Regions from separate parts of the Peribacillus sp. NPDC096447 genome, predicted to be linked through region 1. Evidence: riboswitches for the same ligand, from Rfam matches in the RefSeq annotation. Region 1 holds a riboswitch; each other region holds the start of a gene.
The links. A riboswitch is a leader RNA that binds a small molecule or an ion and turns the genes downstream of it on or off. The one in region 1 is predicted to bind thiamine pyrophosphate.
Positions count from the first base shown of each region.

Region 2: it holds a riboswitch for thiamine pyrophosphate, as region 1 does, so the genes downstream of both, tenA (thiaminase II) here and tenA (thiaminase II) in region 1, are expected to answer to the same signal.
Region 3: it holds a riboswitch for thiamine pyrophosphate, as region 1 does, so the genes downstream of both, thiC (phosphomethylpyrimidine synthase ThiC) here and tenA (thiaminase II) in region 1, are expected to answer to the same signal.
Region 4: it holds a riboswitch for thiamine pyrophosphate, as region 1 does, so the genes downstream of both, ACIQZD_RS03980 (ABC transporter substrate-binding protein) here and tenA (thiaminase II) in region 1, are expected to answer to the same signal.

Region 1 is NZ_JBIWEV010000002.1:379,825-385,946, reverse strand. Features, by position in the region: gene ACIQZD_RS08765 (MFS transporter) at 1-794, shown strand, start outside; gene thiE (thiamine phosphate synthase) at 832-1,464, opposite strand; gene thiM (hydroxyethylthiazole kinase) at 1,445-2,260, opposite strand; gene thiD (bifunctional hydroxymethylpyrimidine kinase/phosphomethylpyrimidine kinase) at 2,257-3,063, opposite strand; gene thiW (energy coupling factor transporter S component ThiW) at 3,032-3,553, opposite strand; gene tenA (thiaminase II) at 3,569-4,258, opposite strand; TPP riboswitch at 4,348-4,454, opposite strand; SAM riboswitch class I at 4,612-4,716, shown strand; gene ACIQZD_RS08735 (Fur-regulated basic protein FbpA) at 4,892-5,080, shown strand; gene ACIQZD_RS08730 (Spo0E family sporulation regulatory protein-aspartic acid phosphatase) at 5,333-5,527, shown strand; gene ACIQZD_RS08725 (GNAT family N-acetyltransferase) at 5,596-6,102, opposite strand.
Region 2 is NZ_JBIWEV010000003.1:264,191-270,312, reverse strand. Features, by position in the region: gene ACIQZD_RS12560 (2-keto-4-pentenoate hydratase) at 1-215, shown strand, start outside; gene ACIQZD_RS12555 (acetaldehyde dehydrogenase (acetylating)) at 232-1,113, shown strand; gene dmpG (4-hydroxy-2-oxovalerate aldolase) at 1,148-2,167, shown strand; gene ACIQZD_RS12545 (2-keto-4-pentenoate hydratase) at 2,164-2,937, shown strand; gene ACIQZD_RS12540 (MFS transporter) at 2,963-4,324, shown strand; TPP riboswitch at 4,785-4,914, shown strand; gene tenA (thiaminase II) at 5,050-5,733, shown strand; gene ACIQZD_RS12530 (ECF transporter S component) at 5,748-6,122, shown strand, end outside.
Region 3 is NZ_JBIWEV010000001.1:1,343,204-1,349,325, reverse strand. Features, by position in the region: gene ACIQZD_RS06675 (zinc-dependent alcohol dehydrogenase) at 132-1,271, shown strand; gene ACIQZD_RS06670 (hypothetical protein) at 1,591-2,043, shown strand; gene ACIQZD_RS06665 (histidine phosphatase family protein) at 2,269-2,802, shown strand; gene ACIQZD_RS06660 (HAD family hydrolase) at 2,938-3,726, shown strand; TPP riboswitch at 3,842-3,956, shown strand; gene thiC (phosphomethylpyrimidine synthase ThiC) at 4,092-5,873, shown strand.
Region 4 is NZ_JBIWEV010000001.1:797,131-803,252, forward strand. Features, by position in the region: gene ACIQZD_RS03960 (TatD family hydrolase) at 1-58, opposite strand, end outside; gene ACIQZD_RS03965 (ABC transporter ATP-binding protein) at 73-816, opposite strand; gene ACIQZD_RS03970 (ABC transporter permease) at 800-1,582, opposite strand; gene ACIQZD_RS03975 (thiamine-binding protein) at 1,579-1,863, opposite strand; gene ACIQZD_RS03980 (ABC transporter substrate-binding protein) at 1,875-2,870, opposite strand; TPP riboswitch at 3,005-3,114, opposite strand; gene ACIQZD_RS03985 (protein-glutamine gamma-glutamyltransferase) at 3,417-4,238, shown strand; gene rarD (EamA family transporter RarD) at 4,306-5,235, opposite strand; gene ACIQZD_RS03995 (amidohydrolase) at 5,316-6,122, opposite strand, start outside.

The sequences.
Region 1 (6,122 bases):
TCGTCCTTCTTGAAAGCTTTTGGGCGGTTGGCTGGATTTTGGCAGCACTCATATCCTTTTTCATCATACCGGCTTATGGTTGGCGCGTTGCCTTATTATTGAGCGCAGTTCCAGCTTTATATGCGCTGTATCTGCGCTTGAAACTGCCGGATTCACCGAAGTATTCGGAACTTGAAAAAAAGCAAAGACCATCTGTATTAAGCAATATGAAAAGTGTCTGGAAAAAGGAATACTCCCGTCAGACCCTTGTATTGTGGATTCTATGGTTTTGCGTGGTCTTTTCCTATTATGGGATGTTTTTATGGCTGCCAAGTGTGATGGTCCTAAAAGGCTTCAACATGATTCAAAGCTTTGAATATGTTTTGATCATGACGCTTGCACAGCTTCCGGGCTATTTTTCAGCTGCATGGCTGATAGAGAAGATGGGCCGTAAATTCGTTTTGATCACATACTTAATTGGAACGGCCGTCAGTGCCTTTTTCTTTGGATCGGCAGAGGGGCTGGCACTGCTGATAGTGTCCGGGATGTTCCTATCTTTCTTTAACCTAGGGGCATGGGGGGCACTTTATGCGTATACACCTGAGCAGTATCCAACATCAGTTCGCGGTACAGGGGCTGGATTAGCTGCAGGGATCGGGAGGATTGGCGGTGTCCTGGGACCTTTGCTCGTAGGGTATTTAGTTGCCGCAGACACCCCGATTTCATCGATTTTCACCATTTTCACAATTGCTATTTTAGTGGGGGCAGTTGCCGTAGCATTTGGGAAGGAAACAAAGAATACCGTTTTGACATAAACAAAGGATGGGGACTGTATGGAGTCCCCATCCTTTGTTATTTAAAGTCTTTTATTATTTTTAAAAGGGATTCGGAGGCAGTCTTCGGATTATCTGCATTCATGATGGCCGATACGACTGCGGTACCTGATAGTCCGCTATCAGAAAGAGCGGAAATGTTATCGGCAGTGATACCCCCGATGGCTACTGCGGGAATGGATACGCTGCGGCAAATTTCCCCCAGATCCTCAATTGCCATTAGGGTGGCATCTCGTTTGGTCTTGGTAGGGAAAACGGAACCGACTCCGATATAGTCCGCTCCATTTCGTTCGGCTTCGAGAGCTTCTTCAAGAGTGGAGACAGATACACCGACAATCATATCTTCAGGAACCATTTTTTTGACGACAGGCAGTGGAAGGTCATCTTGCCCAATATGAATTCCATCCGCTGCAACAGCAAGTGCTATATCCACCCGGTCATTGATGATAAGGGGAATGGACAGCTCGTTCAATAACTGTTTTAATGCAGAAGCTTTATTATAAAAGGAGAGGGAGGAATTGTTTTTCTCTCTAAGCTGTACGATCGAGACTCCTCCTGAAACCGATTCTGCAATGATTTTGGTCAATTCTTCTATTGCCAGGGACTCTTCCGTAACTAAATACAGGCTTAAATCAATTTGGGACTTCTTCATTTATTTTCACCTCATGCATCCAGATTTCCTTATCCATTCTTGATATTGCATCGATTAAACACACACGAAACGTTCCTGTTCCTTCATCCTTTTGAAGGTTTTTGGCAGCTAGTTCACCTGAAATGCTCATGGTTGAGATACCGGCAATCGCCGCAGAATAGAAATCATCGGTGACTCCGGAAAAAGTGCCGATAAGAGCAGTGGACATGCAACCGGTTCCTGTAACATTAGTTAATAGGAGGTTCCCGTTATCGATGATGGACGTATGTTTTCCATCGCTGACCGCATCCTTCGCTCCGCTGACCACGACGATGCAATTCAATTTATTTGCCGCTCGAACAGCCAGCTCTGCATTGCTAACCGCAAGCTCCTCCGAATCCACCCCGCGAGTAACGGTATCCCCACCAATCAATGAAAGGATCTCACTTGCATTTCCGCGAATGATTTGGAAAGTAACCTTACTTAGGAGCTCTTTCACTTGCTCTGTTCGATAGGCGGTGGCACCAACTCCCACCGGGTCCAAAATGACCGGGATATCCAGGTCATTTGCCGTCTTACCGGCAATCTCCATTGCTTCCAAGGCTTTATCATCGATCGTACCGAAATTCAGGACCAATGCATCCGCTAATTTGACCATATCCGCCACTTCTCTTGGGCTCGATGTCATCACTGGTGAACCACCGATGGCAAGGGTGGCATTTGCACAGTCGTTGACCGTAACAAAGTTGGTGATTTGGTGAACGAGTGGTTTTCTTTCTTTTACCTTCATGAATAAATCGGCTGCGGAAACCTTCATATTAAGTCACTCCGTTCTTTTTTTGAATATGAATGAAAATGATGGACAGGTCCATGACCTTTACCGATTGAAAAACTATTGCGTATCGCTTCGGAAATATAAGTCTTGGCCTGTTCGATCGACTCTTGCAATGGCAGTCCATTTGCCAGGTTTGATGTAATGGCGGATGATAGGGTACAGCCCGTACCATGAGTGTTTTTTGTATGTATGCGCTCTCCCTCGATCCAGTGGAAGTCAGTCCCATCATAAAAAAGGTCATTTGGATTTCCTGCTGCATGGCCCCCTTTAAGTAAAACGGCTTTGGGGCCCATTTCTTGTATTGAAATGCATGCCCTGTAGAAATCTTGTTTCGTCCGAATCGACAAGCCAGTAAGTACTTCCGCTTCCGGTACATTTGGTGTTACAAGTGTTGCAAGCGGAAGTAAATCCATTTTTAAGGCGGAGACAGCCTTTTCGTCGAGCAAATGGTGGCCGCTTTTGGAAATCATGACAGGGTCAAGGATAACGATGGCAGGCATGAAGGTTTTAAGGGACGCAGCGACTGTTTCCACGATTTCTTTTGATCCAAGCATGCCTATTTTTACTGCATCGACAGGAATATCTTCAAATATAGCTGCAATTTGGTCCGATATGATAGCTGTTTCAATTGGCTGTACTGAACGGACTTCCATTGTATTTTGTGCGGTTACGGCTGTTATGGCAGACATTCCAAAGACCCCATGTGCAGAAAATGTTTTTAAATCCGCTTGGATTCCAGCACCGCCCCCTGAATCAGAGCCGGCGATGGTTAATGCTGTTTTCATAAAAAAACCCCTTCATATAATTATTTTTTAGAAGTATTTTAAGTAATATGAAAGCTAAAATCGCACCTGCGAATGAACTGAGCATAAAAGCCGGTAAAAAACCAAAAAGAGCAGCTTTTTCCCCCAATAGGAGGATGGCAAGTGGATAACAGGCCAGGGAACCGAGAATGCCGGTCCCGATCACTTCACCTAAACAGGCGAATTTTAAGCTTTGTGTTTTTCGATAAAGGATGGCAGCCAAAAGTGCACCGATCATGCTGCCGGGAAAGGCGAATATTGAACCGGTACCAGACATGTTTCTAATGATGGAAACTAAAAAAGCTTGTGTCACAGCATAAGCAGGCCCCAATAGAACGGCCGTGAGGACATTCGCCAGATGCTGAATAGGGAAGACCTTTGCAAATCCTGCAGGGATGAAAATAAATGAACTGGTCAGCGTCGTTATAGCCGTGATCATGGCAGTCAACGTCAGTTTCTTGATAGGATTCATCATCATGTCTGCGACCTACAGCGGCCAATCCTGCTCATTTTGAACCATATCCCAGAATAAATATTCATATCGGGAAGTAACCAAAAAGTGCTTTTCTAATCTAAGAAGTTCCTTTTCTGGCATGCCTTCCGTCAATTCTTCCAACAATGCGATCAGCCACTTGTGTGCTTCCCCGAATTCAGGTGATGAATAGGACCTTATCCAATCTGCGTAGCGATTGTTTTCCAATGCTGCTCCATTTTGTTCTTTTAATAGCAAACCGATTTCATAATAATCCCAAGCGCAGGGCAGGAGACAGGCGATCAAGTCTGCCAAAGTCCCATGCTGAGCTGCATTTAGCATGTAACCTGTATAGGCTAGAGTGGTGGGAGTAGGTTCTGTATCTTCCAATTCCTTGGAACTGATCCCGAATTCGGAAGCATACTGCCGATGGATATCCATTTCCACTTGAAGGGTTTCATTTAAAATACTCGCAAACTTTGCCATGGTTTCGATGTTATGAGCTTTGATGACACCTAAAGCAAAGAGCTTGGAATAATCCATGAGATAGATATAGTCCTGCTTCAGGTAATAGGCAAATTTCTTTTCAGAAAGCGTACCGTTTCCAATTGCCTGGACAAAGGGATGTGAATGGTTCCTTTTCCAAATCTCTTTTGCCCGTGCATGAAGTCTATCACTGAATGTTTCTGTTTTAATATTCTCCATTGTTCATCCTCCTTTAGAATGGTTCCCCTTAATAATGAAAAACCCCGCTCCTGAATACGGAACGGGGTAGATGGATATAGTCTGTAAATGGACGATATCATCCACTTCCCTCCGCCGGTATGAGCCGGTTCAGGTTCAAAGGGTCCGGAACTATTTCCATCTCAGTCTTAAAAAAAAGACTCCCCTAGTGGTGTGAATTGTATGTAATTACTGACATCATATCAGAAAGACAAGAAAATGCAACCCGTATTTGAAGAGGGAGCACTTTATGTCCAGGAAAAAAGGGAGAACCAGGTAATTGACTTTTGATGATTATTAGGATAGAATCATTTCTACAACATTTATATATCGAATTCTTATCCAGAGAGGTGGAGGGACTTGGCCCAAAGAAACCTCGGCAGCGGACCCGTTTTGGGAACTGTGCTAAATCCAACAAGCATATGCTTGGAAGATAAGAAGAGCCGCACGGATACTGTCAGCCTCTTCTTGAATTAGAAGGGGCTTTTATTTTTGGGAAATAACGTTTAGTGACATAATAGAAAAGGTATATATAATTTGGTGAAAATCAAATAAGTTGATAAAGTTAGCTAACTAGAAGCAGGCTCTAGGATGACTAGGAAAGGAGCCATTTACATGGCAGAATTATTTAAGAGGATTGAACAGAGGAAGGCAAAGCTCATTGAAGAGCTATTGGCCAATGGAGTATACAAAACCTCTGATGAAAGGCACCTTTATGATGCCCCATTAAAAGTGCTTGAAGATGAATATAAGATTGTTATAAATAGACCTAATAACGAGTCACCTTCTGAATGGATGACATAGTAAGCGATGGACTATATTTTGGGTTCTTGGATAAGGGATATGATGTAAGCATTCACAGTCTACACTAGTGGATGCTTTTTTGCGTTTAATAGGAAATGACATAAAATATACATAATTAAAGAATGAAGTAGGTGTTTTGTCACATTTAACCTATAAAATAACACATTTTATTTCTGAAAAATAGTTGATTTTAACTAGTAGTTTCATTATGATGAAAGTGTAAAAAAATTGAATAAATGGGAGGTGACATATATGCCTTGCCGTAAGGTAACTATAGAAAGGGTAGAAGAAAAGAGACAGGAAATGATCAAATTGGCAGCAAGTTATGGCTTAACAAGTCTGCTAACTGTTCAAGCCAGTCAAGAATTGGATACACTATTAAATGCGTTAGCAAGAAAAAGAGAGTCTGAATATTATTCCCTCCAAAAAGCATATAGGTATTTTTAAATTAGCCAAATCGACCTGTATTAATTTGAAAAAGCTACTGCTCAAGGCAATAGCTCTAAAGAATAAAATTAAATATCGACACGTTTACCAAGAATGATCAAATCCCGCTCAATGCCATCCAGCTCGGCAACTTGAGGTAAATGTGCCCATTCTTCAAACCCGAATTTGGAAAAAAGCTTAAGGCTTGGTATATTGTGGGCGAAAATGAAGCCCAATAAAGTTTTAATACCTATTTTTGGACTCAATTCAATTGCCTTTTGGATCGAAATTTGTCCAATTCCTTTTCCCCGGAAATAATCATCAATATAAATGCTGATTTCGGCAGTGGAATTATATGCCGGTCGGCCATAGAAGGATTGAAAGCTCATCCATCCAGCAGTCTTCCCTTCTATAGTAATGATATATAGCGGTCTACTTTCTGAATGATGTTCCTCAAACCATTTAACCCTCGATTGGACGGATACAGGTTCCGTATCCGCCGTGACCATTCTTGAAGCAATTGTCGAATTATATATTTCTACAATTCTGGGTAGATCAGATAGTTCTGCCTCTATAAACTCTATGTGCTCTTCCATGATTTAAACTCCTAACTATC
Region 2 (6,122 bases), on a different contig from region 1:
TCATTAACCAGGGAACAGGTGAAGCAGTACTTGGAAATCCAGCAACGTGCGTAGCCTGGCTAGCAAATGAACTGCATCGTTTCAAAGGTTCCTTGAAAGCGGGCGAAGTCATTTTATCCGGTGCATTATCCGCAGCAATCGAAGCGAAACCGGGTGACCATTTTTCTGCTGACTTTGGAGAAAAACTTGGAAAGGTATCGGTTAATTTTGAGTGAAAGGAGCCCAGCGGCCTTGAAAAAACTAAAAGTAGGCATTATAGGTTCAGGGAATATCGGCACGGACTTAATGATGAAAATTCATCGGTCGGATATTCTGGAAATGTCGGTGATGATTGGTATCGACACGGAATCGGAGGGTTTGAAGAAAGCTGGGATGCATGGACATCATGTCATTGCAAATGGCATGGATGGATTTTTGGAAAGGCCGGAGCTTGCAGATATTTTATTCGATGCCACATCTGCGAAGGCGCATGTTTTTCACTGCGAAGCCTTGAAAAGGATGAACAAGAAGCTGATAGACTTGACTCCTGCCGCAATCGGACCGTTCATTGTTCCTTCCGTGAATTTAAAAGAAAATTTGAATGAGGCGGTTGTTAACATGATCACATGCGGCGGTCAGGCGACAATCCCCATCGTTCATGCAATCAGTCAAGTGGCCCAGGTCGAATATGCCGAAATTATAGCGACAATTTCCAGCAAGAGTGCCGGTCCCGGAACCCGTGCAAATATTGATGAGTTCACACAAACGACGGCAAGGGCCCTGGAACAGGTGGGTGGAGCGAAAAAGGGGAAGGCTATTATTCTGCTGAATCCGGCAGAACCGCCACTCATCATGAGGGATACGATTCATTGTCTGCTTCAATCGGATTCCTTTGATATGAAAGCAATAACAGCGTCCATAAATAAGATGGCGGAAAAAGTTTCTGAATATGTTCCAGGATACCGCCTGAAGACAGAGCCGATATTCGATGGGAAACAAATAACAGTCCTTCTGGAAGTGAAAGGGTTAGGAGATTTTCTCCCCGTATATGCAGGTAATTTGGATATAATGACGGCTTCAGCTGTAAAAGTAGGGGAAGAGATCGCTAAATGCCAATTCGAACACTATGTTTGAAAAAGATAATCGGAACTGTAAAGGTGGGGTTCATTTGCGTAAAGATGTATTGGTGACTGAAGTTGCATTGCGGGATGGGAGCCATGTAGTTGCACATCAATTCACCATCGATCAAGTAAAGAACATGACTGGGAAACTTAGTGCTGCGGGTGTCCCTTATATTGAAGTGTCTCATGGAGATGGACTGGGCGGATCATCCTTACAATATGGTTTTTCAAAAGTGAATGATATTGAATTGGTGGAAGCCGCTGTTGAAGCTGCTGGCCAATCGGTTATTTCAGTACTTTTAATCCCTGGTATAGGGACAATCGACCAATTAAGAGAAGCCGCTCACGTTGGGGCGAAAATGGCGCGGATTGCAACCCATGTAACGGAGGCGGACGTCTCAAAGCAACATCTGGAAGCAGCGAAACATCTCGGTATGGAAGCAATCGGGTTTTTAATGATGTCTCACATGGCATCTCCGGAAAAACTACTTGAGCAAGCCACTTTAATGGAATCCTATGGAGCTGATGCTGTGTATGTTGTTGATTCCGCCGGATCTTTTTTGCCCCAAGATGTGAAGGCGCGGATCAGTTTATTAAGATCAAAGCTTAAAATCGATATTGGTTTTCATGCTCACAATAACTTATCGCTCGCTGTGGCAAATTCACTTATGGCAATTGAAGAAGGGGCGAATAGAATCGATGGCAGCATCCGCTGTCTCGGTGCAGGTGCTGGCAATACCCAGACGGAAGTGCTTGTTGCCGTTCTGGATAGGATGGGTATCCGTACCGAAATTGACTTATATAAAATGCTTGATCTTTCGGAGGAAGTTGGAAATACAATCATGCCCAAGCCCCAGGAAATAACAGACTCTAGTTTAATCATGGGTTATAGTGGCGTGTACTCCAGCTTTTTATTGCATGCAAATAAAGCGGCGAAAAAGTATGGAGTTGACGCCCGGGATATTTTGTTGGAGCTTGGTCGACAAAAAGTGGTTGGTGGTCAGGAAGATACCATAATTGAAGTAGCTAAGCAAATGGCGTTTCAGAAAGAAGGGACTTTAAGATGAAACTAGATCAACTGGCAAAACGGGTTGCCGAATCGCAAAAAAACGGTCGTGAAATGGATAAGCTTACATTATCCAATCCTGAACTAACAGTAAATCAAGCGTATGAAATCCAGAAGTTGAGCATAAATGAGACACTTACTGGTGATAACAGATTCATCGGATGGAAGATGGGCTTGACGAGCAAAGCCAAACAACAGCAAGTAGGGGTAGAGGAAGCAATCTATGGCAGGTTGACATCTGGCATGGAGCTAACTAAACCAGTATTAAAAGTTGGGGAACTCATTCATCCGAGAGTGGAACCTGAATTTGCTTTTTTGTTCAAGGAAGAACTGAAAGGTGCAAATATTACGGCGAAAGATGTCTGGCCGGCTGTAGAATGTGTATTTCTTGCTCTGGAAGTTATTGATAGCCGTTATAAAAATTTTTCTTTTACACTTACCGATGTAGTAGCGGATAACGCATCCTCAGCAAAAATCCTGCTTAGCAATCAAGCTTATTCACCGTATCACACGGACTGGGCTCAAGCAGAAGTTACGCTTTATCAAAATGGTGAAATGCAAAAGAGGGGTCGCGGTGAAGCTGTGCTCGATCACCCGATTCATTCAATTGTGGAACTTGTAAAAATGATTAGCCGGGAAGGACTTTCCATTCAGGCTGGAATGATTGTTTTAGTAGGCGGAATTACAGATGCCGTATCCATACAGGCAAGTGATGAAATAATAGCAGATTACGGTGAACTAGGGAAACTGACATTACATGTTATAGCGTGAAATATGGCAAAGAGGAGGGAATTAATTGCGTGAAGTCAATGCTTCGGAAGTTGTAGGTAATAGTAGATTTGGCCGTTTTCATATAATGGTCTTCATGTGGTGTTTGTTCGCAATTACCTTCGATGGATTTGATATAGCCATGTACGGAGTAGGTTTGCCTTTGATGATGGAGGAATGGAACTTGACGCCAGTCGAAGCTGGCGGAATAGCAAGTTACTCATTGTTCGGAATGATGGTGGGGGCACTCATTTTTGCACCTCTGGCGGATAAAATAGGGAGAAAAAAAGTGCTTGCCATTTGTATATGTCTATTCAGTGTTTTTACATTACTTTCAAGTTTTGCCCCGCATCCTGCCTTTTTCTCGGTTATGCGATTTATAGCAGCCTTGGGAATGGGAGGATTAATGCCAAACGTCATCTCCTTAATGGCGGAATACTCACCCAAAAAGAATAAGGTGCTCATTGTAACCGCTATGTACTGCGGTTATTCTATCGGAAGCATACTCGCTTCTTTAATTGGAATGTATGTGATGGAACAAATGAGTTGGAGGGTTTTGTATTGGATAGGGGCGCTTCCCTTGCTGGCACTGCCATTCTTCATGAAGCAATTTCCTGAATCGCTTTCCTATTATGTTATTCGAAAACAAGGAGATAAGCTAGCTGGAATCCTGAATCGCATTGACCCAGACGGCGACTATAAAGAGTCGGATGATTATGAGTTTGCCAAAGTCCAAGAAAGGGCAAAGGGCTTTCCAGTCAAGAAACTCTTTGAAAATAAGCGTACTCTTAGCACATTTGCGTTTTGGGTAGCTGCCTTTAATTGTTTACTTATGGTATACGGACTCAATACATGGTTACCCAAAATCATGCAGCAGTCCGGATACGGCCTTTCATCCAGTTTATCTTTCAATCTTATATCGGGAATAGGACAAATTGGCGGATCGATAATTGGAGGGTACTTAGTTGGGAAAATAGGCCATAGAAGAGTACTTTTATCCCTCTGTGCCATGGGTACTGTTTGTTTTGTCATATTAGGTTTGACCTCAAATGAAGTAGCATTATATATTCTGATCGCTTTTGGAGGTGCCTGTACAGTCGGCACGATGAATTTGGCCAATACGTATATATCCGAGTATTATCCGCGGGAGATAAGGTCCACCGGGATAGGTTGGGCCTTGGCTTTTGGTAGAATGGGAGCGATTGTTGCCCCAACATTAATAGGATTACTGCTGGCTGCAAACTATTCACCACAAAATGCATTCATGGCCTTCACGGTTCCGAGCATAATGGCTGCCTTGGCGTTACTCGTTGTGAAAGAGAGGTATGGCAGCTATGATAAACTACAGGTTGAGGGAAATATAAAACTAAAAGCAACGTCGAATGTATAATATTGTTTTTTAGTAGATGGCCTATATGTCAGCGGACAGTCATGCAACTGTTCCCTGACATATAGGCCATTTTTTAGAGAATAATAGAATTCACGAGTAAAACAGCTAAATTCACGAGTAAACCAGTTGAATTCACGAGTAAAACACCTAAATTCACGAGTAAACCGGCCAAACTCATAACTAAAGCGGCTAAACTCATTAGTAAAGCAGCAGAAATCCCAAGTAAACATCAATTTCACGAGTAAACCGGCCAAACTCACGAGTAAAGTAGCTAAATTCACGAGTGAATTACGTATTGAACATCATTGATTAAAGTGCCGTTAAACGCCGGGTAAATGGGGGTTTATGCAAGATTGAAAGGTTAGTAACCCTAAATCATTAAGTTGAAAACTTTCCGTAATACGTTTGACAATTGGATTTATCGTGTTAATATAAAGGCAAATGAAATTTGATATACAATTTGTACCACTAGGGGTGCTTTATAGGTGAAAGTTGATTTTTACCGCAGAAGCTGAGATTAAAGTATGACTTTAAGACCCTTAGAACCTGATCTGGTTTATACCAGCGTAGGGAAGTGGGGTCTGGAACAATACGTTTCTGTATTATTTCAAGTACAACCACTTTCTTTACGTTTAAGAAAGTGGTTTTTTGTTTGCAAAAAAAGGGGTGATAAAAGGTTTTTTTCCGTAACATTTCTTGAAAAATATAAGTTGGAGGTAATGGACATGAAGTTTTCAGAGGAAATTCGTCAGGAAGCTGATCATATTTGGGAAGCTAGTTTTAATCACCCGTTTGTTGCAGGAATAGGTGATGGCACATTGCCATTGGAGAGTTTTCGTTTTTATGTCATGCAAGATGCCTATTATTTATCTCATTTTGCTAGAGTTCAAGCTTTAGGGGCAGTCAAAGCTACAGATTTACATACAACAAGCAGGCTTGCCGGCCATGCACAAGGAACATATGAAGCGGAGTTGAAGCTTCATGAGAATTTTTCCGAGAGATTAGGCATCACAAAAGAAGAACGGGATAATTTCAAACCTGCCCCGACTGCTTATGCTTATACTTCCCATATGTATCGTGCGGCATATTCGGGACATTTAGGAGATGTTATTGCAGCTATCTTGCCGTGTTACTGGCTGTATTATGAAATAGGTGAAAGACTGCAAGGATGCATGCCGGAAGAGCCGATTTATCAAGAATGGATAGCGGCTTACGGAGGAGAGTGGTTCCGCACTTTGGTGGAAGAACAAATTGCGAGGCTTGATGAGATTGCTGAAAAAGTGACAGACGAAGATAAGGAAAGAATGAAAGAGCATTTTATCCTCAGCAGCCAATATGAATACTCATTTTGGGAAATGGCTTATCGTTTAGAGACATGGCCTGTACATAAGGAAACTCTAGAAGTATAAAGGGGAATGAAACAATGAAAAAAGGATTGAAATTAACGGACATATTGGTCACGATCGTGATTGCGGTAGCATTTGGAATCGTTTATATTCTTTGGGGTTCGATTTATTATTCCGTTAAACCGTTAGGATTACATCTGGATCAACTTATTTATGGAATGTGGTTTATAGCTGGCCCCGTCGCCTTTTTAATTTTACGGAAACCGGGTGTGGCACTTTTGGCGGAGATAGCTGCAGCTTCCGGGGAGTTCTTTCTTGGTTCACCATGGGGGCTGACCGTACTGTTATATGGGGTGGTACAAGGTTTGTTCGCGGAACTGGTGTTCATGGCGTTCAAATATAAAAAATTCAATTTGCCGGTGGCCGTTTTAGCTGCGATAGCTTCCTGCCTG
Region 3 (6,122 bases), on a different contig from region 1:
TTTCCGGGGCTTTTTTTGTCATCCAGGTGCGGCATGATGAAGAGATTCTTGGGGAATTAGATGTTCATAGGCTTAGTAGTCTTTTTTGACGGGTATATCAAATGTATTAAGAATATTTTAGGAGGTTGAATATGAAGGCTGTAACTTTTCAAGGAGCAAAAGATATACAGGTAAAACAAGTTGAAGATCCGAAATTTCAGCAAAAGGATGATATCATCGTCCGAGTGACTTCAACGGCTATTTGCGGGTCCGACCTTCATATATATCAGGGTGCTTTGCCGACGCATAAAGATTATGTCATTGGCCATGAACCGATGGGCATCGTCGAAGAAGTGGGTCCGGAAGTAACAAAGGTGAAAAAAGGGGACAGGGTTGTCCTGCCTTTCAACATTTCTTGTGGGCACTGTTATTATTGTGAACATGATATGGAGAGTCAATGTGATAATTCCAACCCCAATGAAGCGGTGGATACAGGCGGGTACTTTGGTTTTACAGAACGATATGGGAACTATCCAGGCGGGCAGGCAGAATATTTAAGGGTACCATATGGAAACTTCATGCCGTTTGTCATCCCGGAGTCATGTGAACTTGAAGATGAAGCGCTTTTGTTCATGTCCGATGTGCTGCCAACCGCATATTGGAGTGTAGAGAACGCTGGCGTCAAGAAAGATGATACGGTAGCGGTATTGGGCTGTGGGCCGATTGGCTTGATGGCTCAGAAGTTCGCTTGGATGAAAGGAGCAAAAAGGGTCATTGCCATTGACAATCTTCCTTATAGACTCAATAAGGCTAAACAGATGAATAAGGTTGAGGCGTATAACTTCGATGAATATAACGATATGGGCAGCTACATTAAGGAAATCACTTCAGGCGGGGCAGATGTGGTCATAGATTGTGTGGGAATGGATGGCAAGAAATCAACGATAGAGGCGATTGAGCAAAAGCTGAAACTTCAGGGTGGAACGTTAAGTGCGATCGAGATTGCACTTAACGCCGTACGTAAATTCGGCACGATTCAACTCACTGGTGTATACGGATCCAAATATAATATGTTCCCATTAGGCAATTTATTTGAGCGGAATATTAATCTGAAAATGGGACAAGCACCGGTCATTCACTACATGCCCAAGCTTTTTGATAAGATCACGGCTGGAGAGTTCGACCCCACGGAAATCATATCCCATAAAGTCCCTCTAGAAAAAGCGAGTGAGGCTTATCAAATCTTTAACGATCACGAAGATGAATGTATTAAAGTGGTGCTAAAGCCATAATGTGAAGCTTATAAAAGTCCAATGCCTTGAGCTGCATTGGATTTTTTAGTTGAATTCATAAATAGATTAAAGTTAATGGTGTATTATCGATAAACGTATAAATGAGGTATGAAATATGAATGATAATTATCAGGATTCGTGGCTTTCGTATCAACGAATCCCGAAATATGACGATTGACCCTTCAGTGTTGAAGTAGCGTATGAATTGAAAAAAGAGTTGCTATAAAAATAAGATGCAAGTGAACTTGAATAAGGGTTTTTGGTAATGAAAAGTACTATTTATATTATATAATGATACTGTCAAAAGGAGGACGTACAGATGGTATATAATTCGGCAACAGAACTTTGTGAAGGGTTTGGGTATCCGCCCGTTCACGTTAAATTGACGATAGAGATCGTCGATAAGAGATTGGGACCTGTAAAGGCGGAAGCAGAGATTGCCATCAAGCCTGTTAAGTCAAAGGAATATCTGGAAGTATTGGTTGAAGAATTGGAATCGGATCATATCTTTGCTGATGAAAATGGCAGTATCTATGGCAGCTTCGGCATCGATCAAAGCATCCAGATATATGATGAAGTCCTGACTACCATTCCGTTCGATGAGTTGATCGGAAATGAAAATTGGAAAGAGACAGTTAAGGAATCCATCACTGCGGATAAGCTGAGGGAACAACTGGGGAAATCTCTCAATGATTATCAATTCAGTGATTTGAGCGGAAAATATAAATTCAGGAAAAGATGTACGATAACAGAACTACAATTCATAGATTAAACGATAAATGGAGAATGCGAAATGCGTTCTCTTTTTTCGAAGCTATCAGAATTAACGCTGGATCTTTAAGAATTTTTAAACATATACACAATGTCAAGGAGAGTTCAGTAAGGGTTTAATGGTTTCAACATACTTTTTTTGATAGTTTTACATAGGGTAATATATTGATAAGGGCTTTTTACAAGAAAAAGAAACGTATATTTTAAAAGATAAAAAGGAGAAGATATGAAAATTGGTTTGGTACGGCATTTTAAGGTGGCACATGAATTTCCTACTGGGAGATATGTGACGGCGGATGATATGAAGCAATGGTTTGAGGACTATGATGCAGCCGATATTATTTATGGAACGACTTTATTTGGCGTGGAGGAATGGCAGGAATGTTATTGCAGTGATATGTCGAGAGCTGTCAAGACAGCGGAACATATTTATCCAGGTACGGTTCATCGGATGGAGGAGCTGCGGGAAATACCTTCCCCGCCTCTTAAAGGAAGGGTAAAGCTGCCATTCATCCTTTGGGCCATCTGGATTCGCTGCTGCTCGGTGTTCAACAAGCAAACAAGGGCGGAAATTAAGATCGCAGAGCGTAGGATCAATAAAGTATTGGATGAAGTCTTTGCAAAGGGGGAAAGGGATGTTCTGATCGTGAGTCATGCCGCCCTCATGGTATATATAAGGAAAGAGCTGATCCGACGGGGGTTCACCGGTCCAAAATTCAAGATTGCCAGTAATGGAAAGCTGTATGTATTTGAAAGATGATAAGTGGATTAGGGTTTCCCAATAGAAAAGGTAAGTCATTTTCCGAATAGTTATTCTTTTTTTATCGGTTGTGGTTTATTATTGTAATAGTGTAATTTTTACGAATTCAATAATAGGGAAAGAGGGGTGGACATTTTGCTGAAGGCAGTTTTTTTTGATTTAGATGATACATTACTATGGGATCAGAAAAGTGTAAAAGAGGCTTTTGTGGCCACATGTGAAGTGGCCAAGGAGAAATATGATCTGAATGTCGACGAGTTTGAAGAAGCTGTGCGAAAGGAAGCGCGTGAGCTTTATTCTTCTTACGATACATATGCATTCACACAAATGATCGGAATCAACCCATTTGAGGGGCTATGGGGAAATTTTCAGGATGATCATGATGAATTCCGGAAGATGGCCGGGATTGCACCGGCTTATCGGAAAGAAGCGTGGACGAGAGGGTTATTGGCATTAGGGATCGATGACCCGGAATTTGGGATTGAACTGGCAGAACGTTTCCCTGCGGAGAGACGCAAAAAGCCATTTATCTATGAAGAAACATTCCGTGTTCTGGATGAATTAAAAGGGATGTATAAATTGCTATTGCTTACGAACGGATCTCCTGAGCTGCAAAATACCAAACTTGAAATTACTCCTGAACTGGTTCCTTATTTCGACCAAATCGTGATATCAGGTGCATTTGGAAGAGGTAAACCGGATGCCTCCATTTTTGAGCATGCTTTGGAAATCATGGAGCTTGATAAGGATGAAGTATTGATGGTCGGCGATAATTTAATGACCGATATCCTTGGAGCATCACGAGTAGGTATAAAGTCGGTTTGGATAAATCGCCATGATAAGGAACGGAATGAAGTGATTCCAACCTATGAAATCAAGCATTTAGAGGAGCTTTACCCAATCCTTGAGAGCCTGGGGAATTAATTAACAATCCTCTCCAAACAACAAATTTTGGAGAGTTGTAATGAAAATATTAGGTCTTTCAAATTATTTACAGAATGAAAAGGGTGATATATAGTTACCCTGTAATCAATTAAATTATTCAGACTAGGGGTGTCCAATAAAAGTTGGGCTGAGAGAGAAGCGCTTAATCTTCTTAACCCTCAGGACCTGATCTGGTTCATACCAGCGTGGGGAAGTTAGAATCTACTAAACAATGACTTTTCAATTGGTCATTTCTGTAGTCATACTAACGTTAGCCAGGTCTTAAATATGAGATCTGGCTTTTTCGTGCGAAATGGATTGGATTTTGTCCTTTTTAAATGAACTTAAAAAGGAGAAATGAAATCATGATGAGTAATTCTGTAAATGACATGAACGTTTCAATTATGTCCAGTTTTGCCGGGAGTAAAAAAGTGTATGTTGAGGGATCTAGACCCGATATTAAAGTACCTATGCGTGAAATTAAGCTAAGTCCGACTACAGGGTCATTCGGCGAAGAGGAAAATCCGCCTTTGCGAGTTTATGACACAAGCGGTTTTTATACGGATTCAGATTATCCCATTGATATTCGTAAAGGTCTTGCCCCGATTAGACGAAACTGGGTTCTGGAACGGGAGGATGTTGAAGAGTATGATGGCCGTGAAATAAAGCCTGAAGATAACGGGTATAAAAAAGTTGAGTCACAATCCAACGCCGAAATTTTTCCGGGATTGAAAAGAAAACCATTACGTGCAGTGAAAGGGCAAAACGTAACCCAGCTCCATTATGCCCGTAAAGGTATCATTACTCCAGAAATGGAGTTCATTTCGATCAGGGAAAATGTAGCCCCTGAGTTTGTAAGAGAAGAGGTAGCTAGCGGGCGGGCTATCATTCCGGCAAATATTAACCATCCTGAAAGTGAGCCAATGATCATCGGACGTAATTTTCATGTGAAAATAAATGCAAATATTGGGAATTCCGCTGTTAGTTCATCGATTGAAGCTGAAGTGGAGAAAATGACTTGGGCTACACGTTGGGGTGCAGACAACATAATGGATCTTTCCACAGGAAAGAATATTCACACGACCAGGGAATGGATTATCAGGAATTCACCTGTGCCAGTTGGGACGGTTCCGATATATCAAGCATTGGAAAAAGTGAATGGAGTCGCGGAAGATTTAAATTGGGAAGTTTTCCGGGATACATTAATCGAGCAGGCTGAGCAAGGTGTCGATTACTTCACCATACACGCCGGTGTGCTTTTGCGATACATTCCCATGACAGCAAAGCGAGTTACGGGAATCGTTTCCCGAGGGGGCTCCATCATGGCACAATGGTGCTTGGCGCACCACCAAGAAAGTTTTCTCTATACTCACTTTGAAGAGATTTGTGAAATAATGAAGGCGTATGATGTCTCTTTCTCTTTAGGTGACGGCCTCCGTCCGGGCTCCATTGCAGATGCAAACGATGAGGCTCAATTTGCTGAATTGGAAACACTTGGGGAACTGACGAAGATTGCTTGGAAGCACGATGTTCAAGTCATGGTGGAGGGACCCGGTCACGTACCGATGCATTTGATTAAAGAAAATATGGATAAGCAGCTGGAGGTCTGTCAAGAAGCACCATTCTATACCCTGGGACCATTGACAACGGATATAGCTCCTGGATACGATCATATCACTTCTGCGATTGGTGCTGCCATGATTGGATGGTTTGGAACGGCCATGCTTTGTTATGTGACACCGAAAGAGCATCTGGGACTTCCGAATAAAGAGGATGTTCGTGTAGGGGTCATTACTTATAAAATTGCAGCCCACGCAGCTGATCTTGCTAAAGGCCATCCCCAGGCACGAAAACGGGATGATGCCCTTTCGAAGGCTAGATTCGAATTTCGTTGGAGAGATCAATTCAATCTTTCCCTCGATCCTGAAAGGGCAGTTGAATATCACGATGAAACACTTCCGGCAGAGGGTGCCAAAACAGCCCATTTCTGTTCAATGTGCGGACCAAAATTCTGTAGTATGAGGATTTCTCAAGACATCCGTGATTTGGCGAAGGAAAAGGGTCTGGGTTTTGAGTCGGTAATCGATGAAGGTCTTAAAGAAAAAGCGAATGAATTTAGGAAAACGGACGGCGAAATCTATCTATGATTCCGACGAGAGGGAGAATTCGATGAATCGGGTAATCCAAATAAAAGTTGAAATGAAACAGTTGGAAACTCAATTGGAACAGCTGAAAAGGGAACTGAACATTTTTCGAGAGAATTGTAATCATGAATTTGTAAAAACTGATTATAGTCAACAATGCACAAAGTGCCACTTAATCGAAAGTCTGCAATGGTAATGATTCCTTAATCGTCCTTTCATTATCGGAATTAATCCCTTAATCATGTTGGGCAT
Region 4 (6,122 bases), on a different contig from region 1:
GCTTCCGCTTAACAACATCATATTTATCCAAATGGATATGGCTGTCGATGATTCTCAAATTTAATAGCCTCCTTAAGTAGAAAGAGTTGGCATTAGTGCTGCATATAACTCTCTTTTCAAATGAAAAAATTCATCACTAAGAAGCTGTTCTTCACTTCTTGGCCTTGGAAATGGAACTTTCACTTCTTTGATGACAGCAGCCGGTTTTGCTGATAACACATAAATTCTATCGGATAGGAAAACCGCTTCATCTATGCTATGCGTAACAAAAAGCACCGACCTCCGATTTTCTTCCCAAACCGACAACAGCCATTTTTGCATTTGCAATCTTGTCAGTTCATCCAAGGCAGAAAAGGGTTCGTCCAGGCACATCAAGTCCTGTGGACTTAAGATACTCCGGATGAATGCGGCCCTTTGCTTCATGCCTCCTGATAATTCATGCGGATATGCTTTCTCATACTCTTCTAATCCAGCTTTCATTAAAAGGGCTTTTGCCTTTTCTTTATCACTGATCCCAGCAAGTTCACTTCCAAGCAAAACATTTTCCAATACCGTTCTCCAAGGTAAAAGGGAAGGCTGCTGCGGCATATAGCTGATATGGCCCTTTAAGCCATTTATCTTTTTACCATCCAGTGAAATGATGCCATGATCCGGCTTCAAAATGCCGCCGATCAAGTGGAACAATGTACTTTTACCGCTGCCCGATGGCCCAAGGATCGTGACAAATTCCCCATCATCCACATGAAAATTCATATTCTCCAATATATTCTGTTTACCATCGAAAGAATAGGAGACATCTTTAATTTCCAGCTTCATCCTTGCCGCCCTCCTTTCTCTTCCAAGAAACTAAGTATTTCTCCAGGAAGGTGATGATTCCAAAAAAGATCAGGCTCATTCCCATGATGATGAAAATGGCAACAAACACCCGGTCTGTCCTGAACGCAGAGGACGCGAGCGTCATATAAACACCAATCCCCGATTTTGCCCCGAGCCACTCTGAAATAACCGCACCCATTACACTATAGGTGGCCGAAATTTTCAGGCCGGAGAAAATGAACGGGATTGAGTGAGGAAATTCCAGCTTCCAAAATAACTGGTTTTTTCCAGCTCCCATCATCTTGAAATAATGCTTAAGTTCGTATGGTGTCTGGCGAAAACCGTCCAATGATGCAACCGCAACCGGAAAAAAACATACAAGCGAAATCACTATTAACTTAGGCAGCATGCCAAAGCCAAACCAGATCACCAAAAGCGGGGCCAAAACTATGATAGGTATATTTTGTGATAGTATGAGCAGAGGATAAACCGCGTCCTTCACACCTTGAAATAGGTGTAGGATTGCTGCGATCAATAAGCCGATGCAGCTTCCAATAAAAAAACCCGACAACGCAAGCTCAGTTGTCGATATAAGGTGTCCGTAAAGATTGCGCGACGACTCAATTCCTTCAATGAAAATGGCCGATGGAGCGGGAAGCAGCCATTCTTCAACCTTCAATAAGACTGTCACTGACTCCCAAACTATCAGCAACAATAATAAAAGAAAGAAGGGAGCCCCCTTCTTCCAAATTCCCCTTCCGATCATGCCCGATATTTCTCCGTTAACGTATCCATCGTAATCCCGCTTGGCTGATATAATATTTTCACTTGCGAAATGACATTCGGCGATCCTATTTCAATCATTCTTACATTCATTTTTTCTATCACGGCAAAAAGTTCGGAAAGCTCGCCCTCCATTGTCGTTTCAAGCGGGTGAACCTCATACTTGACACCAGATTCTTCAATGATCTTGATTGCTTCATCGACCATAGGGATGACATTTTCCCCTTTAGGAATAATTTGTATACTAATTAATGAATTGGCCATTGTATTTCCTCCTATTTTGGTAAAAATTCATTGGTAAATGCCTTTTCAGGATCGAAATCACCTTCAAGAAGTTTGTTTTCAGTCATCCAATCACTGTAATTCTTCCAGATTTCCAGTTTTTGTTCACCCCAACGCGGAGCATCATCCTGATACTTGGCTGCAAGCCACTCCTGGCTTTTCTTAACTAGTTTTGCATCAAGATCCGGCGCAGACTTAATTAACATGTCTGCTGCATCAGCAGGATTCTTAATCGCAAACTGGTACCCTTTCGATGCTGCATGAACGAATGCTTTAACAGTTTCGGGATCTTCTTTTATCATCTTTTCATTTGTAGTCAAAACAGGCGTATAGTAATCAAGCTTATCAGAGTATTCGGTTAAGTAAACCATATTAAGCTTTTCATTTCGCAACTCAGCCTCAATGCCTGTCCATCCATAATAAATCCAGGCAAAATCTATATCCCTTTTAACCGAAGTGAAAAAGTCCATGTCTCCTGTATTGACTATATCCACTTTATTTACATCCGCATTTTCTTTTTTCATTAGTGAATCAATAATGGCCTTTTCAACCGGAGACCCCCAGCCACCATACGTTTTCCCTTCAAAATCCTTGGGAGTTTTTATATTCTTTGCCTCAGGGGAAGCGAATCCAGAGGTATTATGCTGGATGACGGCAGCAACCGAAACAATTGGCACGCCCTGCACGCGGGCCTGTGTTATGCCCTCCTGGTAGCTCACGCCAAATTCAGATTTTCCTGAAGCGACAAGCTTATCCGCTCCAGCTTCACCTGGCATGATAATTTCCACATCAAGACCTTGCTCTTTAAAATAACCTTTTTCCTTGGCAACATACAATCCTGTATGGTTTGTATTCGGTGTCCAATCGAGAACGACCGATACCTTTTTTAATTCTTCATTTTTGGATGCTTCTTCTTTTTCATTAGTTCCGCCTGCACCACATCCAGCCAAAAGGAACAACGAAGTTAACAGTGGTAAGAATTTATTCAAGTTATTATCCTCCTATACATCATATAAGATCCATATGCCGGAACCATAATGGGACTCCAGGGTCTATTCAAATACTGGATAAAAAAGCAAAAAACGCCCGAAGATGAATTCGGACGTTAACATACAAAACAGAAAATCAGTAATAATATGTTCCCTCCGCTGGCATCATCCAGATCAGGTTCAAAGAGTCAGCATCTAAAGGATGCAATCTCAGCCAGCAGTACTGGCCCCCCTACATTTCTCGCACATATGAACTTTTCTCTCTCATTATATCAATTCATAGGGAAAAGGGAATACTAATTTGCTTCTTCTCACTAATTGGAAAGGTATTCCTTGCTCTTAAGGATATCTAGCAAAACATCTTTAGGAACGAAAATCATTGAAAGCAAGGTAATTCTGCCTCTTACCATTCCAATCATTCTTGGATGCAACGGTGGCAAATAGTCATTTCTTTGCAGGCGTTCATATAATGAGCATTACATGTAGACATTTATGTTTACTGGTTTTATAAACCGTTAATTTAATAAGCAAAAGGTGGATATGATCATGATAAAGATTAATCACAAATGGTTAGATGTCAGTCAAATCCAACCAGGAATAGCATCTGCTAAATCACTTGAAATTCTCCAATGTTTGGCGGGAGATTCTAACGTTCTTGAATACCGGAACTTTGGTGAGTTTAATTTCGATATGCAGCTGAGGCACCGAGTCATTGAGGCAGCTATTGCGTTGGATAAGAGTGATGCAGAATTTTCCACACTTGAGGAATCGCAATCCAATGAACAATATTGGCGCCTTTCAAAGGGTGGCACCTTTACTCTTCAGCCAGGGATTTTCCCTCATGCTGCACTTCTGGACATTTTCATGAATGGAAGGCTTTATGCTTTCGAATGCGGGACAGCAATAGTCGTCACTTTTTTAAAGGCGATTTTGGATTTAATCGGACCTAGGAATTTCGACTATCTTTTTTCAAACCTTTTTTTATATGACTGGCGCCCTCCAGAGAATATGGCTCTTAATATTCATCAAGGAAGGGATTATTCACCAGGCGATTGCGTTTACTTCATTAACCCTGATCACGACAAGTCAACTCCTGAATGGCAAGGTGAAAATGCCATATTATTAGGGAGAAACCTCTTTTATGGCCACGGGATCGGGATTACCACTTCACAGGGAATCATCAATGAATTAAATAGCAATAGAAAGCCGTACGCCACCATATCAGCATTCCTGACAACGCATATCATTTTCCTGGATAGTTCCTTCTATAGACAATTCCAACTAAATAGAGCAAAGCCCGAACACTGTCCTGTCAGCCTTTCCAATTGTATTGTTTCTGAAATAGGTTCGAAGATATACCTTTCATGACCTTTCTGTTTTATATACCGGCGTAAAAAAATGCTTGGGGAGAGATCTCCCAAGCATTTTTTCTTATTCATGCACCAATATTCCCTTTGCCTTTAAGCCTGCGGGCATTGGCCTGACCCCATTTCGTTATGGATAGTGTATAAACCGCCAAGGCTGACCATATGAACAAAAAGGCTAAAAGATGTGCTTTGGTAAAACTTTCATGATAGATGAATACCCCGATCAATAAAGATAAGGTCGGAGCGATATACTGAAAAATGCCAAGCATCGATAACGGGATTTTCTCCGCCCCTTTTGCAAAATATAAAAGAGGCAAGGCCGTGACAATCCCGCCGCCCACCAACAGCAAGCTTGTGCTTCCTTCTGTAAAGAATTGCATTTCTGATCGGTTCATCAAGTATATCAGGTAACCCAGGGCCAGAGGCGTTACCATCATCGTTTCGAGCGTCAGCCCGATCGCCGCTTCGGCCTTGATCATTTTTTTTGCCAGACCGTATAATCCAAAGGTCATGGCCAAAACAAGAGAAATCCACGGGATCGTGCCAAAATGAATGCCCAGGATCAAGACTCCGATTCCTGCAAGCAGGAACGAAATGATTTGGGCCCCGCTCAATTTTTCTTTTAAGACTATCACTCCCAATAGTACACTGACTAGCGGATTGATATAATATCCAAGGCTCGTGTCGAGGATCCGTCCTGAGTTAACGGCCCAGATGAACACTCCCCAATTAGCTGTAACAAGCAGTGACGCCGTAAGTAATGCCGCAAAGAGTTTGGGATTTCCCATTATGTTTTTGACATAGACAAGAAACGACTGCCATTTTTTCATGAACATCAATAAAACCAGCATGAACACGAAAGACCATAATACCCTCTGAGCTAAAATTTCTATTGCACCGACCCCCTGAAGGAACTTCCAGTAAATCGGCACGACTCCCCACATCATGTAAGAAAGGGCTGCATAGATCGCCCCTTCTTTTTGTTCATCCACGTTCATAACCTGCCTTCTTTCCATTTACATTCCTTTTATCTAATTCCATCTCACAATTTTGTATTTCCATTTCTTTTTTGCAACTGTTATTTTTTATCATACATGATTTTGTCATCGATGACCGTCATGACCGCCTCAGCTTTTAGGAGGTCATCCGGCGCAACAGCAAAGACATCCAGATTAAACACGGTAAAATCGGCATCGTACCCTTTAATGATTACACCACGTCGTTTTTCCTGGCCAATTGCCGCAGCACTCCCTTTTGTATACAGTGCAAAGGCTTCGTAAACGGAAAGCCTTTCACCCAGGCCATATACGGTATGGTCCTCACTATTGATTTTCATCCTTGTGACAGCTGCATGAATGCCCAAAATTGGATTTAATGGCTCAATGGGTGCATCCGACCCTCCCGCACAAATGATGCCCAAATTCAAATAGGTTTTCCAGGCATAGGAGGATTTCAACAGATTGGCTGGAACCTTTTCTTCCACCCACGGAAAATCGGACGGGACGAAGCCCGGTTGGATATCAAAGATTAACGGCAGCTTTGCCGCCCGCTGCAACAGCTCTGGCCGGACGATCTGCGCATGGATGAGCCGGTCCCTCTGTCCCTCTTGCGGGGGGAGGGCCTCAATTGCATTCAAGACATATTCAAAAGCGAGATCGCCAATCGCATGGACAGCAATCGGCATTCCGGCATCCCTTGCTTTTTTCACCAATTCCTGAAGCTCGTTTTCAGTGAATATCGCGACTCCATTCGTATTCTTTTGATCTACATAAGGCTCGCTCAAAAGGGCTGTGCGTCCGCCTAAGGAGCCATCCGTAAATATCTTCATGCTGTCGAATTTAATATATCGCGTACCTTTCTGATAGCCGCCGCCTGCTGCCAGCAT